DNA from 4 places in the Paenibacillus sp. FSL R10-2734 genome. Region 2 is predicted to be linked to each of the others. Evidence: predicted binding sites of a transcription regulator. Region 2 holds the regulator's gene; each other region holds the start of a gene.
The links. The regulator Rex, encoded in region 2, represses fermentation and respiration genes when NADH is low (regulators of the CRP and FNR family bind a similar motif). The targets are predictions, from matches to a motif close to TTGTGAAATATTTCACAA.
Positions count from the first base shown of each region.

Region 1: a site for Rex is predicted at 1,119-1,136, ahead of NSS67_RS01555 (phosphoketolase family protein). Genes of this name have one in related genera too.
Region 3: a site for Rex is predicted at 1,177-1,194, ahead of NSS67_RS31005 (flavocytochrome c). Genes of this name have one in related genera too.
Region 4: a site for Rex is predicted at 1,545-1,562, ahead of scfA (six-cysteine ranthipeptide SCIFF). Genes of this name have one in related genera too.

Region 1 covers NZ_CP150170.1:333,151-337,306, reverse strand. The annotation lists gene NSS67_RS01565 (hypothetical protein) at 1-105, shown strand, start outside; gene NSS67_RS01560 (GntR family transcriptional regulator) at 236-958, shown strand; gene NSS67_RS01555 (phosphoketolase family protein) at 1,251-3,632, shown strand; gene NSS67_RS01550 (LacI family DNA-binding transcriptional regulator) at 3,845-4,156, shown strand, end outside.
Region 2 covers NZ_CP150170.1:2,956,864-2,961,019, forward strand. The annotation lists gene dinG (ATP-dependent DNA helicase DinG) at 1-1,227, shown strand, start outside; gene NSS67_RS12890 (redox-sensing transcriptional repressor Rex) at 1,357-2,010, shown strand; gene NSS67_RS12895 (amidohydrolase) at 1,997-3,298, shown strand; gene NSS67_RS12900 (DUF5590 domain-containing protein) at 3,478-3,996, shown strand.
Region 3 covers NZ_CP150170.1:7,150,728-7,154,883, forward strand. The annotation lists gene NSS67_RS31000 (sensor histidine kinase) at 1-1,071, opposite strand, end outside; gene NSS67_RS31005 (flavocytochrome c) at 1,296-3,086, shown strand; gene NSS67_RS31010 (HEPN domain-containing protein) at 3,803-4,156, opposite strand, start outside.
Region 4 covers NZ_CP150170.1:7,141,713-7,145,868, reverse strand. The annotation lists gene NSS67_RS30980 (discoidin domain-containing protein) at 1-150, shown strand, start outside; partial or broken gene NSS67_RS30975 (hypothetical protein) at 535-1,103, shown strand; gene scfA (six-cysteine ranthipeptide SCIFF) at 1,588-1,737, shown strand; gene scfB (thioether cross-link-forming SCIFF peptide maturase) at 1,860-3,254, shown strand; gene NSS67_RS30960 (S-layer homology domain-containing protein) at 3,543-4,156, shown strand, end outside.

The sequences.
Region 1 (4,156 bases), 2.6 Mb from region 2:
TTGATTGGGTTGACATCCGAAGTGGCTAGTAGTATAGGTACGCTGGGCATGGTCATCGCCGGTTTAGTGATGTATAATCGCATGAACATTCGCCGCCGAAAATAACGAACAGATTTCTAGAATCCGATCCATCCGGTGGATTAATAAGTCATGAGTGTAATCGTATAAACTGCTTAGTTATTATGTTATAGTAAAGATTGAAATAAACATGTAATCACCTTAAAAGGAGTACCTCATGACACAGTTTGTCTACAAGCAAATTATTGATGATCTAAAAATGAAAATCTTTGCTGGGCAGTTTCCTGATATGAAATTACCGGATGAACGGAGTCTCAGTGAGACTTATCAAGTGAGTCGTAGTTCCATTAAAAGTGCTCTGACTAAAATGGCGAATGCCGGCATTATTTTTAAAAAACGTGGTTCAGGAACCTTTATTAACCCGTTATACATAAAAAATGAATCTATTTTTAACTACGAAGGCTCTAATTTAGGCGTTACCGACAATTTTCATATGCATGGCAAGAAGCCTAAGATTAAAGTGTTGAAGTTCGAGGTCATCCCACCAACAGAAGAGTTACAGCGGGATTTGTTTTTAGGGCCGCATGACTTTGTTTACAAAATTGTTCGATTACGTCTCTTTGAAGATGAGCCCTTTATGATTGAAACAGGGTATATCCCGATAAAAATCGTACAAAATTTAAATCAGACGATTATCGAGGGATCTATTTTTAATTATTTGGAGGATTCGCGCAACTTGGCGGTTACCAAATCCTTTTTATCAATATCTGCAGAACCATCCGATTCCAATGATCAAGAACTGCTGAATTTGCAGGAGAATGAGCCCGTTAGTATTATGGAAGGCATTTTCTTTTTGGATAATGGCACACCTTTTGAATTTTCGCATATGCGATTCCACTACAAATTTTTAAAATTTAATACATTTGTATCGGTTGATTAAAAATAAGACTGGGGAATTTTTCTCAGTCTTATTTTTTTTATTTTGCACAAAATATAGTTGAGCTACCGACCATAAATCTCATCGAAAAATGATCCTATATTTTTACAGAAATTTAAATATCAAAGGTTTTTTACAGTGAATTTACTCCGTTTTTCATACTATGTTCATATTTTCACATAATTGGACCGTATCATTTGTTGGAAAGGTTGAATTAATTTTTGGCGGCGGTATGATGTACTTGTAGAAGTAATACGGCAATGTAAATATAAAAAGAATTTGGGGAGTGGAAGAAATGGTATTATCCATGGAAGTTGATTACTCATCAAAAACTTATTTTGAAAAGCTCGATGCTTATTGGCGCGCGACGAACTACATATCTGTAGGTCAACTGTATTTGAAGGATAACCCGTTGTTAAAGGAACCACTGAAGGATGCAGATGTAAAGATCAAGCCAATCGGACACTGGGGAACTATTCCTGGCCAAAACTTTATCTATGCCCATTTGAATCGGGTCATTACTAAATATGACTTGAACATGTTCTATATTGAGGGTCCTGGTCATGGTGGTCAGGTTATGGTGTCTAACTCCTATCTCGATGGTAGCTACACTGAAATTTATCCTCAAATTACGCAAGATATCCCAGGTATGAAGAAGTTGTTCAAACAATTCTCATTCCCAGGTGGGATTGCTTCTCATGCTGCTCCTGAAACACCTGGTTCTATCCACGAAGGTGGCGAATTGGGTTACTCCTTATCTCACGGTGTTGGTGCCATACTAGATCATCCAGATTTGATCTCGGCTGTTGTAGTTGGTGATGGCGAGGCTGAAACTGGACCCCTAGCTGCTTCATGGTTCTCCAACCGATTCATCAACCCTGTTACGGATGGTGCGGTTCTGCCGATCTTGCACTTGAATGGTTTCAAAATCAGTAATCCGACAATCCTATCCCGTCAATCGAAAGAAGAAATTACAGCATACTTTACAGGTATGGGTTGGGAACCATTCTTTGTTGAAGGCGAAAACCCTGATCTCATGCATCCAGAAATGGCGAAGGTGCTCGATACTATCGTCGAACGAATTGAAGCGATTCAAAAGAATGCGCGTGAGAACAATGATCTTACTCGTCCGGTTTGGCCAATGCTGGTCTTCCGCTCTCCTAAGGGCTGGACAGGTCCGAAGCAATGGGACGGTGTACCAAATGAGAATTCGTTCCGTGCCCATCAGGTGCCAATTCCAGTGGATCAAAAAAATATGAAACACGCCCCAGCATTGCTGGAGTGGTTGAATAGCTATAGACCAGAAGAATTATTTGACGACAACGGTACTTTGAAGGCTGAAATTGCGGAGATTCTACCTACAGGCAACAGTCGTATGGGGATGAACCCTGTTACCAATGCTGGTAATCTAATTAAAGATCTTAAATTGCCGGATTTCCGTAAGTTTGTACTTGATAATTCCACACCAGGTCAAGTTATTGCACAAGATATGGCCGTGCTTGGTAAATACATGAAAGATGTGATTTCTCTCAACGAAGAGAACCGCAATTTCAGAATTTTCGGACCGGATGAAACGATGTCCAATCGTCTAGGACCTGTCTTTGAAGTAACGAAACGTCAATGGCTAGATCAAATCAAAGAACCCAATGATGAATTTCTCTCTTCTTATGGTCGGGTTATCGATTCACAATTGTCGGAGCATCAGGCAGAAGGCTTGCTGGAAGGGTATGTATTGACTGGTCGTCATGGTTTCTTTGCAAGTTATGAAGCTTTCTTGCGTGTAGTCGATTCCATGATCACTCAGCATTTCAAATGGTTGCGTAAAGCAACGGATCAAAGCTGGCGTGCAGATATCCCATCCTTAAATGTGGTGGCAACTTCAACTGTATTCCAACAAGACCACAATGGTTACACTCACCAGGATCCAGGTCTATTAGGTCACTTGGCTGATAAAAAACCAGAATTTATCCGTGAATATTTGCCAGCGGATGCGAACTCCTTACTGGCTGTCTTTGACACGGTCTTAAACGATCGTCAAAAAATCAACCTGATCGTTTCCTCCAAACATCCACGTCCACAATGGTTTAGTGCGGATGAAGCACAGGAACTGGTTGAAAAGGGTTTAAAGACTATTGACTGGGCAAGCACCGATCAAGGTGGAGAGCCGGATGTTGTCATCGCTTCTGCAGGTACAGAGCCAACGATTGAGAGCTTAGCAGCGATCTCCATTCTGCATGAGAAACTACCTGAGTTGAAGATTCGCTACATCAACGTGGTTGACTTGCTGAAACTGAGAAGCCAGAAGCTTGATCCGCGTGGCTTATCTGACGAAGAGTTTGATCAATTTTTCACAAAAGATAAACCGGTTATTTTCGCTTTCCACGGGTATGAAGGTCTAATTAAAGACTTGTTCTTTGATCGTCATAACCATAACCTGCACGTACACGGATACCGTGAGAATGGCGATATTACAACACCATTCGATATGCGTGTCTTGAATCAAATGGACCGTTTTGACCTCGCGAAGGAAGTTGTTCTGAGCTTGCCTGATGCTGATCAGCATACAGCCATCGCAGATGAAATGGATGCTATCGTGAAGAAACATCACCAATTCATTCGTGAAGAAGGTATAGATTTGCCAGAAGTAGAGAACTGGGTATGGACGCCATTGAAATAAGTATATTGTAATGAGTAAAGTAAAAGACACCGTGGGTGTCTTTTACTTTGGCTTTACACTGGTTTGAAAATCGCTCATCTTAACCTGTGAAGCCATCTTCCTTATAATACTATTTGTGTTAAAACAAGTCTTTGACATAATGAATACGATTTCATATAATATGTGTAACCGGTTACCTATTATTGAAAATGATGCATCTGGTATCCCAACGTATGGAAAGTAGGTCTCTTGATTTGACAACAATTTATGATGTTGCAAAATATGCAAAGGTTTCAGTAGCTACGGTTTCTAGAGTCCTGAATAATCAAGGGTACGTGGGAGCGGATAGTCGGGCGAAAGTGGAGCAAGCAATAGATGCTTTAAATTACAGTCCCAATGCGGTAGCTCGGAGTCTCTATAAAAAGCAGTCCAAATCTATTGGCTTTATTATTCCAGACATTACAAATCCATTTTTCCCACAACTATTTAGAGCTGTTGAAAAAACGCTAATTAGTCAAGGGTATTCTGCTTTGTTATTCAATAGT
Region 2 (4,156 bases):
AAACTGTTCAGCCTTTTGCCGGAACGCAGTGATGCAGCGGCGGGAGAAGCTGGACAATTAGTTATGCGTTTACTTCCTGCTCGGAAACCGAAAGATTGGGATGAATTGGTTGCTTTAGAGAATACTATAAATCTGACATTAAGTGAAATTATCCGTAAGGGTGATAAAATGCTTAATGAGATGCGCGATCAAGAAGGCCAATCATCATCAGACAGTCTAGTTACCGATATTAGCGGCTTATTCAAGGATTTAGCTTCTATACGTGAGCAAATACGGTTTTTTATGGGATTAAACGACGAGAATGTAGTATATTGGCTGGAGGCGAATGGAAATTATCGCAGCAAATCGCTACAGATGTATGCCGTCCCTGTTGATGTAAGTACCCAGCTTAAGGATCTCTTCTTCGATAAGAAGAAAAGTATCGTGTTAACCTCAGCGACGCTCTCAGTCGATAAATCTTTTCAGTTTATGATTGATAATCTAGGATTAAATGAGGCTGCCGAAGAAGGGCGACTGATGACATCGCTACTACCTTCACCATTTAAATATCGGGAACAGGCACTGCTGGTTATTCCGCGTGATTTTCCTAGTGTGAAGGGTAGTGTGGGAGATGCACGTTTTGTGGATACACTCGTTCAGTCGCTAGCGGAAACGGCGGTAACAACCCGCGGGCGGATGCTTGTCCTGTTTACCTCTTACAAGATGCTGCGCCAGGTTTATGATCCTCTGAAAGAGGCTCTAGCCTCACAGGAGATTACGGTGCTAGGTCAAGGTGTGGAAGGGGGCAGCCGCAGCAAGCTTATCCGCCGTTTTCAGGACAGTGCAGCCTCAGTTCTGCTAGGAACAAGCAGCTTCTGGGAGGGTGTAGATATTCCGGGTGAAGCGCTAACCTGTTTGGCCATCGTGAGGCTCCCATTCCAACCGCCGAATCATCCACTAGCGGAAGCGAAGTCGGAGTTATTGCAAGCCCAGAAAAAGAATCCGTTCATGAAGTTGTCTGTTCCTCAGGCAGTTATTCGCTTTAAGCAAGGATTCGGAAGACTGGTACGGACAGCGCAGGATCGGGGTATTGTTATTGTTTATGACACAAGGGTTATAGAATCTCACTATGGGAAGTATTTCCTTTATTCACTGCCTGGCCCGAAAATGGAGCATATGCTAACGGATCAAATGGTTCCTCGTATAGCAGAGTGGTTGGAGGACGGAGGCGTTTCCCGAAACGTATAACTTCAGTTTGTGATCACTCTACAAATGAAGGGCGGTATAAGAATTAAGAATACCGCTCTTCATTGAGACGAGGTACGGAATTTTTGTTAGGATTTGAAAAAAAGTAATAACTAATTTAGGAGGCATATTATGAAATCGGATAAAATATCAGAAGCTGTCGTTCGCAGACTTCCTGTGTACTTGCGTTTTTTAAATGATCTTCAGAATCGTGAAATATTAACCGTTTCCTCTCAGGAGCTTGGTCAAAAGCTTGATCTAAATCCCGCTCAAATCCGTAAAGATTTGGCTTATTTCGGTGATTTCGGAAGAAAAGGTATTGGTTATGATGTTGCTTATCTTATAGAAAAAATTCGTCATATCTTGAAGCTTGATCAACAGCTGAATGTGGCTTTGGTAGGAGCAGGTAATCTTGGTCATGCCTTGTCTAATTACAACGCATATTTGAAGGATACCATGAAGATTACTGCTATATTTGACTCCTATGCCCCTAAGGTTGGGCGGAAAATCAACTCACTGACTGTGCAACCAATGGAGGAGCTGGCAAAGACGGTCCGCGAGCAAGGTATTCGAATTGGGATTATTACAGTGCCTAATTCAGAAGCGCAGAATGTTGCGGATATTCTCATTGAAGCAGGAATTGAGGCGATTTTGAATTTTGCGCCAGTGATTCTAAAAACACCACCGAATATCCGGGTTCATGCGGCCGATTTTACAACGGATTTGCAAAGCCTTGCTTATTACCTGAAAGACGGAAAGGAAGAAAGTAGAAATGAAGAGCAATAAAACTATAATCAAGGGCGGGCGTTTTCTAATTCCGGGAACGGATGAGCCGGTTCTGAGCGGATATATGACTATTGAAGATGATTTGATCACTTACATAGGAAAAGAAGAGCCTTTGATTGAAGATGGTGTGCAAGTGGTTGATGGCAGTCGTCTACTGTTCATGCCAGGTCTTGTAAACACACACGGCCATGCCGCAATGTCGTTACTACGTGGTTATGGAGACGATTTAGCACTTCAGGTGTGGCTTCAGGAGAAGATGTGGCCGATGGAGGAAAAGTTCACCGGAGAAGATGTATACTGGGGAACCTCCTTGTCTGTACTAGAAATGCTAAAGGGTGGGACTACAACCTTCTTGGATATGTATGATCATATGGACCGAGTAGCTGAGGTAGTCGAATTGTCAGGTATCCGTTCCGTACTGATGCGCGGCGTAATAGGCCTATGTCCAGAGGAAGTACAGAATCATAAGCTTGCGGAAGCGATTTCTTTTGCACGTAACTGGCATGGGAAGGCTGACGGCAGAATTACGACGATGATCTCACCACACGCCCCATATACCTGCCCACCGGACTTTTTTGTTAAGTTTGTACAGGCGGCACATGATTTGGATTTACCGATGCATACCCATATGTCCGAAACGAAACGTGAAGTGGAGCAGAATGTGGTGGATTATGGACTGCGTCCTGTAGCGCATCTTGAGAAGCTTGGAATGTTCACACGGCCGTCTATTGTTGCTCATGGCGTTCATTTGAATGATGAAGAGATCGAGATTCTGGCTCGTCATAATGTAGGTGTGTCACATAACCCAGGGAGTAACCTTAAACTGGCCAGTGGAGTGGCTAGAGTGCCGGATCTTCTAAAAGCTGGAGTGAAGGTGTCTCTGGGTACAGATGGCGCGGCAAGTAATAACAACTTGGATATGTTTGAAGAAATGCGTCTTGCAGCGCTCATCCATAAAGGTGTAAGCGGTGATCCTACGGCTGTTCCAGCTCCTGAAGCGCTGCGTATGGCTACGGAGTATGGCGCAAAGTCTATCTTTTTAAATGATGTGGGTAGACTCGCTGTAGGCATGAAAGCTGACTTTATCGCCATTGATATAGACCAGCCGCATTTGCTGCCACACACAGATCTGTTGTCTCATGCTGTATACTCTGCCAGTGCCAAGGATGTTGAGCATGTATGGGTGAACGGTAAACAAGTAGTGAAACAGGGACAATGCGTAACGCTAGATGAGGAAGCTATCCGTCGTAAGGCACAAGAATCCTTTGATGGTCTGCTCAAGCGCTAGTCTATAATAATAGTGAATAACTGAAAGGCTGTGACTTCTGCGTTTGCAAAAGTTACGGCCTTTTGTGTAAATATAGGAATTTATGACTAGATAATGTTGGATGGATATGAAACTTTGGATAAACATACGGGTGTGTTATATAATCAAAAAAGATATATTACTAGAAAGGGAGCTGCACCTTGAAGAAAAGGAAAAAATGGATCCTCCTGGGATCAGTTCTGATTCTGCTCCTTCTGTTTGGACTTATCCAGTTCTATGCTTATATTATGAAAGATCAATGGAACGAGCGAGATATCGCTAAGGGTGTCGCCAAAACCAGTGCTGGTCTGACAGAGGTAACTAAAGCACAGAAATCCGTGTGGGATGAAAATGGGGTGTACTGGGTCTTAACAGGGAAGAATGAAGCCGGGACCGAGTTGATGGTATGGGTACGCTTTACTGTAGATGGGAAGTTTGCTGAGGGTGCCGATGCAGTTTATGCTGAGGAACTGAGTAAAGGGACCTCTGAAGCGAAGATGCGAAGCATTATAAAAGCCGATCTTCCGGACATTACCATTGAGCGATTGTTGCCGGGGGTATATAACGGAGAATATGCTTGGCAGCTTTTTTATAAACAAAGCGGTCGGTATTATTATCAATTTTATCGCTTCTCAGATGGGGCACGATTGGGTGAAGGATACAGTTTGCCTAGCCGCTAAGAGTGAGAAAAGTACTTTAGGAGAACAAGCGGACTATTTATGGTTCGCTTTTTTTCGTTCCAACGGCATACTGAATGATATACTTATAGTGTATAGAATGTGTTATACTATAAGGGCGGGTTTTAATATTATGATTTAAAAATACATGAAAAAGTAGGCC
Region 3 (4,156 bases), 3.1 Mb from region 2:
TCCATGTTCCATTGCCATCCACTGGATCGTATCCAATGTGTTGTATAAAAAGTGCGGCTTGATCTGCTCATGAATCAGTCTGAGTTCCATCTCCTTTCGGTCCTGCTCCACAGCGTATAATTGAACAAGCATGTCATTGAAGCTTCGCCCAAGATCACCGATCTCATCCGAGCGCGTAACATCTGCTCGTATGGTTTGGTTGCCGTTCTGCACATTTTCCATTACCTGGCGAAGCGACTGAATTGGACGAATAATGGAAGAAGCAAGCAGCATCAGAAAGACGATAAACGCACTACCGATAAGAACGCCTACCAGCAATGCAGTCCGCTGGGTTTTGATCACCGCTAGCGATAGACTTGAATTCGGTACTTCGAGTACTAGCTTCCAGCCTTCCACATTTAGAATTGGAGCCTCAAATACACTCATGTTCTTCTTATCTGCTGTATCCTCCGCTCCATCTCCTTCACCCAGCTCTCTGCAATCGACGATAAGCTGGCCTGACTGGTCATATAGCATTACATCTTGAGCAATCTCCTTCATCTTCTTGACGGAGACGGCTGCGGCAATATAAGCTACCTCATCATTCACCGATGGATTCACGCGATAGAGAATGACGACGATTTCGGCTGCATTCGCTTTGGATACGATCGGATTGCTCACCACATAATTGGAATCTGAATTTTGCAGTAGTTTTCGATAGTAGGGTCGGTTTAGTATCGAAAAAGGCTTGTCCCTTGCTGACCAGGAATTTCCGTGAATATCCACCACGCGTATGGATTCGTACTCTACTTGCTTCTTCGCCTCGAACTTATCGATCTCTTGCAGCAAATCATCTCGTGTCCAATGGTGGTCCGAAGCTAGAGAAGCAAACATGTCTATCTCACCGATGCGCTGATTAAACCAATAATCGATCTGGTCGCTGCGTGCAGTAACCACTTGCTGCGTTAAGTTCTTATTCAAAGGGACAACCGTATGGTTCATCTCCAAATATATTGTTACAAGCAATGCAACGAACAGCAGCAAGAAGCAGCCTCCTGCAATTAACGTAATTTTTAAGTGAATTGATTTCATTGTAATCATAGCCCTTCACAATATCCGTTTCTTACATGCCCGAAAAAGACAAAAAAACGCTAATCTGTGCAAATACATAATGCTGTACTAAATCTATAATAGGTCTTGTGCATATTTTCACATGAAATACCATTCATGTCTAGGCTAGAGATAAAGGATTTGCCTAGCAAATCTTCCTCTCCCTAGTGTATGTAACCAATTCACAACAGAATGAAGGAGATATTATGCAAACTCACACGAAAAAGCTGTTATCTATTCTACTAGTCCTCAGTCTTATGTTCACGCTTGCTGCCTGCGGCGGTAAAGATGCAGCACCCGCTGCAGATGCAAACGGAGTTCAAGTCTTTGAAGGAGTTGGGCAAGGTAAACATGGCGATATTAAAGTACAAGTTTCCTTATTAGATAACAAGATCACTGACATTAAAGTAACAGAGCATAAGGAAAATGAAGTACTTGCAGAACCTGTTTATACGCAGCTCAAGGAAGATGTCATGGCAACTAACAGCGCAAAAGTTGATGCCATTAGCGGATCTACGGTTACAAGCAAAGGATATCTCGAAGCAATTCAAGATGCAATTACGAAGTCTGGACTTACCCTTGTCGCTGGCGCTGCAGTCAGTAGAAGCAAAGACAAAGAAGAAGTCGAGCAAACCTATGATGTTGTCGTCATCGGTGCCGGGGGTGCTGGCTTTAGTGCGGCTATCGAAGCGAAGAGCGCTGGAGCTAATGTAGTTCTACTCGAGAAAATGCCAGCTGTTGGCGGCAACACATTGATCTCCGGTGGTGAGATGAATGCGCCGGACAACTGGGTTGAACGTGCTCTTGGCATCACAGATGACACGGCTGATTTGTTCTATAATGATACGATGAAAGGCGGAGACAACCTCGGGGATCCAAAGATGGTTCGTATTCTTGCCGACAATGCTCTATCATCTGCCGAATGGCTGCGCGATGATATCAAGGTAGAGTTCTTACCTGATCATCTGTTCCAATTTGGAGGCCATTCCAGAAAACGTGCGTTGATTCCTGTAGGTCATACAGGTGCTGAATTGATTACCAAGTTAAAAGCCAAAACAGACGCTGACCGAATCACGATCAAAACGAATATGAAAGCCGAAACCTTGTTGAAGGACGAAAGCGGAAAAGTAACCGGTGTAACTGCGACTTCGGGTACTGGCGACAAGATCACATTCCATGCGAACAAAGGCGTCATCATCGCTACTGGTGGTTTTGGATCCAATGTAGAGATGCGTAAAAAGTATAACCCTAAAATGGATGAAAAATATATGTCTACCGATACACCAGGATCTACAGGTGACGGTATCGTTATGGCAGAAACGATTGGCGCCAAACTGACAAACATGGAGAATATTCAAACGTATCCAATCTGTAATCCTGAGACAGGTGTTATTTCCCTGGTTGCAGACTCCCGCTTCGATGGTGCGATCCTGATTAACCAAGAAGGCAAGCGCTTCGTCGAGGAATTAGAACGTCGTGACGTTATTTCTAAAGCAATTCTTGCCCAAACGGGCGGATATACGTATCAATTATGGAATCAAGGCATTGAGGATATCGGTAAAACGATCGAAGTTCATCAAGACGAATACGATCAACTCGTTAAACAAGGCTTGCTCTTTAAAGCCGATACGATTGAAGAGGCGGCTGATTTCTTCAAAATTGACGTGAACACTTTGAAAGAAACGATTAATAAAGTAAATGATTATGCGAAAACAGGTAAAGACCTTGATTTCAAACATCGCGGTGGATTGAAATCTCTTGAAAAAGGCCCTTACTACATCGAAAAAGCTGTACCATCCGTTCACCATACAATGGGCGGATTGGTGATCGACGAGAAGACTCGCGTATTGAATGAAAAAGGCGAAGTCATCCCTGGGCTGTTCGCTGCAGGTGAAGTAACAGGGGTTATTCATGGTGCAAACCGTCTTGGCGGTAATGCCATCGCTGATATATTCACATTCGGCCGGATTGCAGGCAAACAAGTTGTAGCAGAGTAATCTTATGTTTGTGTAACTGCTCTATTAATAAGTTAGCCTTAAAAACGTGCAAGATAGTTTGTAGAGTGCAGGTTGAATGCTAACTTTCAAGTTGCCCTCTATGACATAGCAAACCGCCCTGTCAGCAACATTGCGAACAGGGCGGTTTTTTATGGTGGAGCCTAGGGGCTACGCTCGTCTAACTCGCTGCTCTTTTATCGTTCTCCGTTAGTGGAATTAAAATTGCCCATTTCTTTTCTGGTACTATCACTAAAACTATAGCAATTATTTAGTGTCTACTTGACAAGGGTTCCTTCAAATTTCCTAGTGTCTTCTTTACATCAGGCTCAAATCCGGTAGATTTTCACATCAATTTCACATCAAGTCTGATCTCCTCTATCTGTGCCTCCAATGTTTCAATCTGTACCACACTGGAAAACTCAAGTAAGTAAAGGGGGTTGAATCACTGTTACATCCCTCACCAACAAAGCTACCGATTCTACGTGTGTCGTGTGTACAGTGCGAACAAATCTTATATAGATGTGCCCCCAAATGTAAAGCCAGACTATATAATCATAGTCTGGCACATTTCTTGATATACTCAGACTCTTCTAAATATACCACGGACTTAACTTAGATTTAAATTCTGATCCAAACATGATTTCCACTTGCTAAATTCTAAATATAGCTCAGGATAGAAAAAATAGAATTTCTAATAGCCTGTCCAATAAAATTCACTATTGTTTTATCTTCTTATTAATAAAAACATCAAAATCCTTTAATCCATTTAAAATTAAGTTAATTGTTGATAATTCTGTGGTAACATCGATTGGTTGCTGTGTTCTTGCTGCTGTATGAGCAGTATTTCCTCGATTTTCCCCATATGAATCCAGAGTAGATAACCATGTTGAATCAAAATCATCTTTCTCAAGTCCTAATGGGATAAATAGCTTGTAAATATTATCCTCTTTAATACCGTGGTTTTTTTTAATCCTATCTCTTTCAAACCCTATACATATTTGATTTACTTTTGAACTTAATGTTTGTTTAGTTTCTATTTTTTCATAGTGAGCAAAAAGTGCAGCGATAGT
Region 4 (4,156 bases), 3.1 Mb from region 2:
GTCGCGGGAAGCTTCCAATTCACATTCAAACTTACGGGTAATTTAAAGGGAACCAATGAGGCGTATCTATCGACTGGCTATATGAGCGAGCCTGTAAAAGTGACCTTTGAATACTCAAAAGAAAACCCGGGTAAAGGTCACGATAAGTAATGGAGAAATAAACCATCCAAGCAGCAATACGACCCGCGCTGAAACTTCCTGTACCGGTTATCGAATTATCTGTCCGAGTAAGACTAATAACCGAAGTAAAAACGTTTGAGGCGTAACATAACAAGCCGATTAGGTGCCAGACCACGGGGTCTATACCTAATCGGCTTGTTTCTATGTACAGAGGTGATGACAAGACGGGATCTCTTCTTTCATAATGGGTATAGCTCCATAATAAACCCGTGCCTGAAATTGAATAAAGGCGTGACAAATAGAGGATTAGATTATATCAAGATATGATTCAGGTTTTAGTGGGATCGTATTATGTATTGTATAATAGAACGACTGCCTCAACAGGTATATATAACATAAAACATAGGAGGATACATGTCCTGGAGCAAATTGAAGCAACAACTGGAGAGTTTTCTCTGTCCTGCGTTATACGGCAGGGTTGAATATCGCGCAAGTAGTTACCGTTATTTACCTGATAAATCAGGGAGTTGTTATATTTCGGTAGATAAAAAGAACGTACTCAATATGAATGATAGAACTAGCTCAATTAGATGGTATCAGAAGAGCAGGAGATTAAGAATGATTCAGATCTTCAAATTCCTATCAACCATGAAGAAATTGAAGCGGTTAGAAAAGATAGCAAGGGGATCATCCCGGAGGATCGTTTAATAGTCATTGCAAGAAGTAGAAAAATATCAGAAGTTGCAAAGGAGCTTTTGTCAGCACAGACGTCATTAAGTAAATCGAATTTTATTGTTAAAGCTACTAAGTATTTATCTATTTCCATAGAGGAGAGCTTAGAAAGCGACGATATCTTGTTGAATATTCTAGCCTTAGTGGACAGACGAGTTGGAAAAAAGCGGATTTTAAACATGAGCGAGAAGATGAAGTTAAAGCATCCAATTGTGCAATATTTTTATGAACTACGGCGTAGTACATTATAAAAATAAATAACTTCATTGAATATTCAAGAAACACTCCCTACAAAAATCCCTAATTCTACGCGACTTCTTCCCACCATAACAATAGCCATGATAATGAGAGGGATGTTCGCATATGGTGCATATGGAATCGGAGAGTGTCGCTCTACTGGTAAGGAAGGATACAGTGTTATGAGATCCTTATATTTATTGGACTTTACGGACAAGTATGAGGAAAAATCGTTATTCAAGAGATGGCATCATTGCCGTCTCTTTTTTGTTTCTTTGGTCACTTTTTTAGCATTGCTCTGACTCTGGTTCCCTCTACGGCATCCTACGATCACAAGCATGAAAGACTGCACGAAAATTAACGTTGATGCTTATGTTTAAGCCCTCTCTGCTCTGCTAGGTGACGGGAATCATAGACGTACTTACGTGAGGTTGCTACGATGTTCCATGGAAATTAAGTGAAAGTGATCACAAGAAATTACAGAAGGAGTTATTTATCGTGAAAAGAATCGTAACACTGAGCACCCGCAAACTGATGGATACCGCAAAACACGGCGGATGCGGCGCATGCCAGACATCTTGCCAGTCCGCTTGTAAAACTTCCTGCGGCGTTGCAAACCAGAAGTGTGAAAATGCAATGAACAGATAGGATTCGGAATTTTACCGCCCATTGCTCTGCTGATGGGCGGCTATTTTTAAGAAATGGATACTATCCCTAAAGGATGGCAAAGCCGTTTCTACTTGTGTGCAAAAGGAGCTTGATTAGTAAGTATGATTCATCAATATAAACTAAACGGATACAATATCGTGCTCGATACCTATAGTGGCTCGGTGCATGTTGTTGATGACCTAGCATATGAAATTATAGCGGATTATGAGAAAACTTCCCCCGAAAAAATCGTGACAACGCTGTTGGATAAATATAAAGATGATTCCAGCATTTCCGAGAGCGACATTCGAGAAACCATCGCGGATATCGAGGAACTTAAAAATGATGGACAGCTTTTTACAAAAGATGAGTATGAGAACCTCTCGCTCGATTTAAAAAAACGAAAAACTTATGTTAAGGCGCTCTGCCTCAATGTTGCGCATACCTGTAATCTATCCTGCGACTATTGCTTCGCCAGCCAGGGGAAATACAACGGAGATCGGGCAATCATGAGCTATGAGGTTGGACAAAAAGCTATCGATTACCTGCTTGAAAATTCGGGTCATCATCGAAACCTGGACATCGACTTTTTCGGCGGGGAACCGCTTTTGGCCTGGAAAGTAGTTAAACAAATCGTAGCTTATGCAAGAAGCAAAGAACAAGAATACAAAAAAAAGTTCCGCTTCACCTTCACGACCAACGGGATGCTGCTGAACGATGAGGTCACCGAGTTTTTAAATCAGGAAATGTACAATGTCGTATTAAGCCTGGATGGAAGAAAAGAGGTTCATGACCGACTTCGCAAAACGGTTAACGGAAAAGGCAGCTACGATCATATTGTTCCGAAGTTCCAGGAATTCGTTCGTAAGCGTGGGGACCAAGAGTACTATGTACGAGGAACTTACACTGGTGAAAATGTCGATTTCACCAATGATATCTTTCATATCGCAGACCTTGGTTTTGACAAGATCTCGATGGAGCCGGTCATCTGTGATCCAAAGGAACCTTATGCACTTACCGAGGAGGACCTCCCGGAGATATACAACCAGTACGAAATTCTCGCCAAGGAAATGATCGGGCGTGGTGAGCAAGGCAAAGGGTTTACCTTTTATCACTACATGCTAGACCTCTCGGAAGGACCTTGCATCCAAAAGAGAATTACTGGCTGTGGTTCAGGAACGGAATATCTTGCTGTCACCCCTTGGGGAGAGCTTTTTCCTTGCCACCAGTTCGTAGGGGATGAAGAGTACAGCATGGGAAACCTCTGGGATGGAATCACACAGCCTGAGCTGCAATGTCAATTTAAAGAGAGCAACTGCTACTCGAAGCCGGAATGCAAGGACTGCTGGGCGAAGCTCTACTGCAGCGGCGGTTGTCCTGCCAATGCGCTGCACGCGACGGGTTCCCTGGGCGGAACCTATGACTTCAGCTGTGACATCTTCCGTAAGAGGGTTGAATGTTCCATGATGGTGAAGGTAGATGAATCCATTAGAGCGATGGAAGAACAGCCTAACTAATTAAAATAACGGATGAATACACTATAACCGAGAAATAGACACTTTTAAATGAAGTGTCCTTTCTCGGTTTTTTTTAATGCGAAAATCCCGGGTTTTTACTTTAATTTAATAATATATATATGACAAAAGGCACAATGAATTCGCAATTCAATAGTTTTATTTGTCTAAAAATAAACTTTTATCCGAGAAATGTCGATATAATAGGATAGAAATCTTCTTTTCTGTAGTAACTGCAATTAAGGAAGCGTTAACAATTATATGAATAGTCATTCGACAAGGAGGAAAGCAATGTTAAAAAAGATAGGCAAGATTGGATTGGCTTTTATATTGGTTATTGGACTGTTGCCAATGATTTCACTCCGGGCATACGCTGCTATGCCTTCATTCACCAAAACACTGGACTTTCCCATTCAGACTCCGGTTACAAACGCCTCGGGCAAGAATGTTTCTGATGTTGATATTCTTCCTGGCGGAAGTACCGCAGTAGTGCTGAACACATTCGCTTACCAAGGAAATTCCCCCGTTTATACTTATTTTCTGAAGGTATTTGATAGCGCAGGAGCTCCTAAAACGGATGTTCCTCTAAGTAACTTAATGGATACCTATTACCAAATGACTGATGTAAATATGCTTGCGCTAAGTGATGGAAGGATTCTGATTACTTACCATAAAAGCGACAGCGGTGCTGGCAATTTGCAATTGGGGACCGTTAAGGAAAGCACTCCTAATGCCTATTTTATGGTGCTAAACCAGTCCGGACAAAAGGTGGTCGGTCAGACGCAGATAAATACATTTTCTGCTAGTAGTCCGGCACTCACACGCTTTGTATCCATAACGGAGTTGTCGGACGGCAATGTAGCTTTTTCCTGGCAGCGAAACGACAATATTAGCACGGCTACACG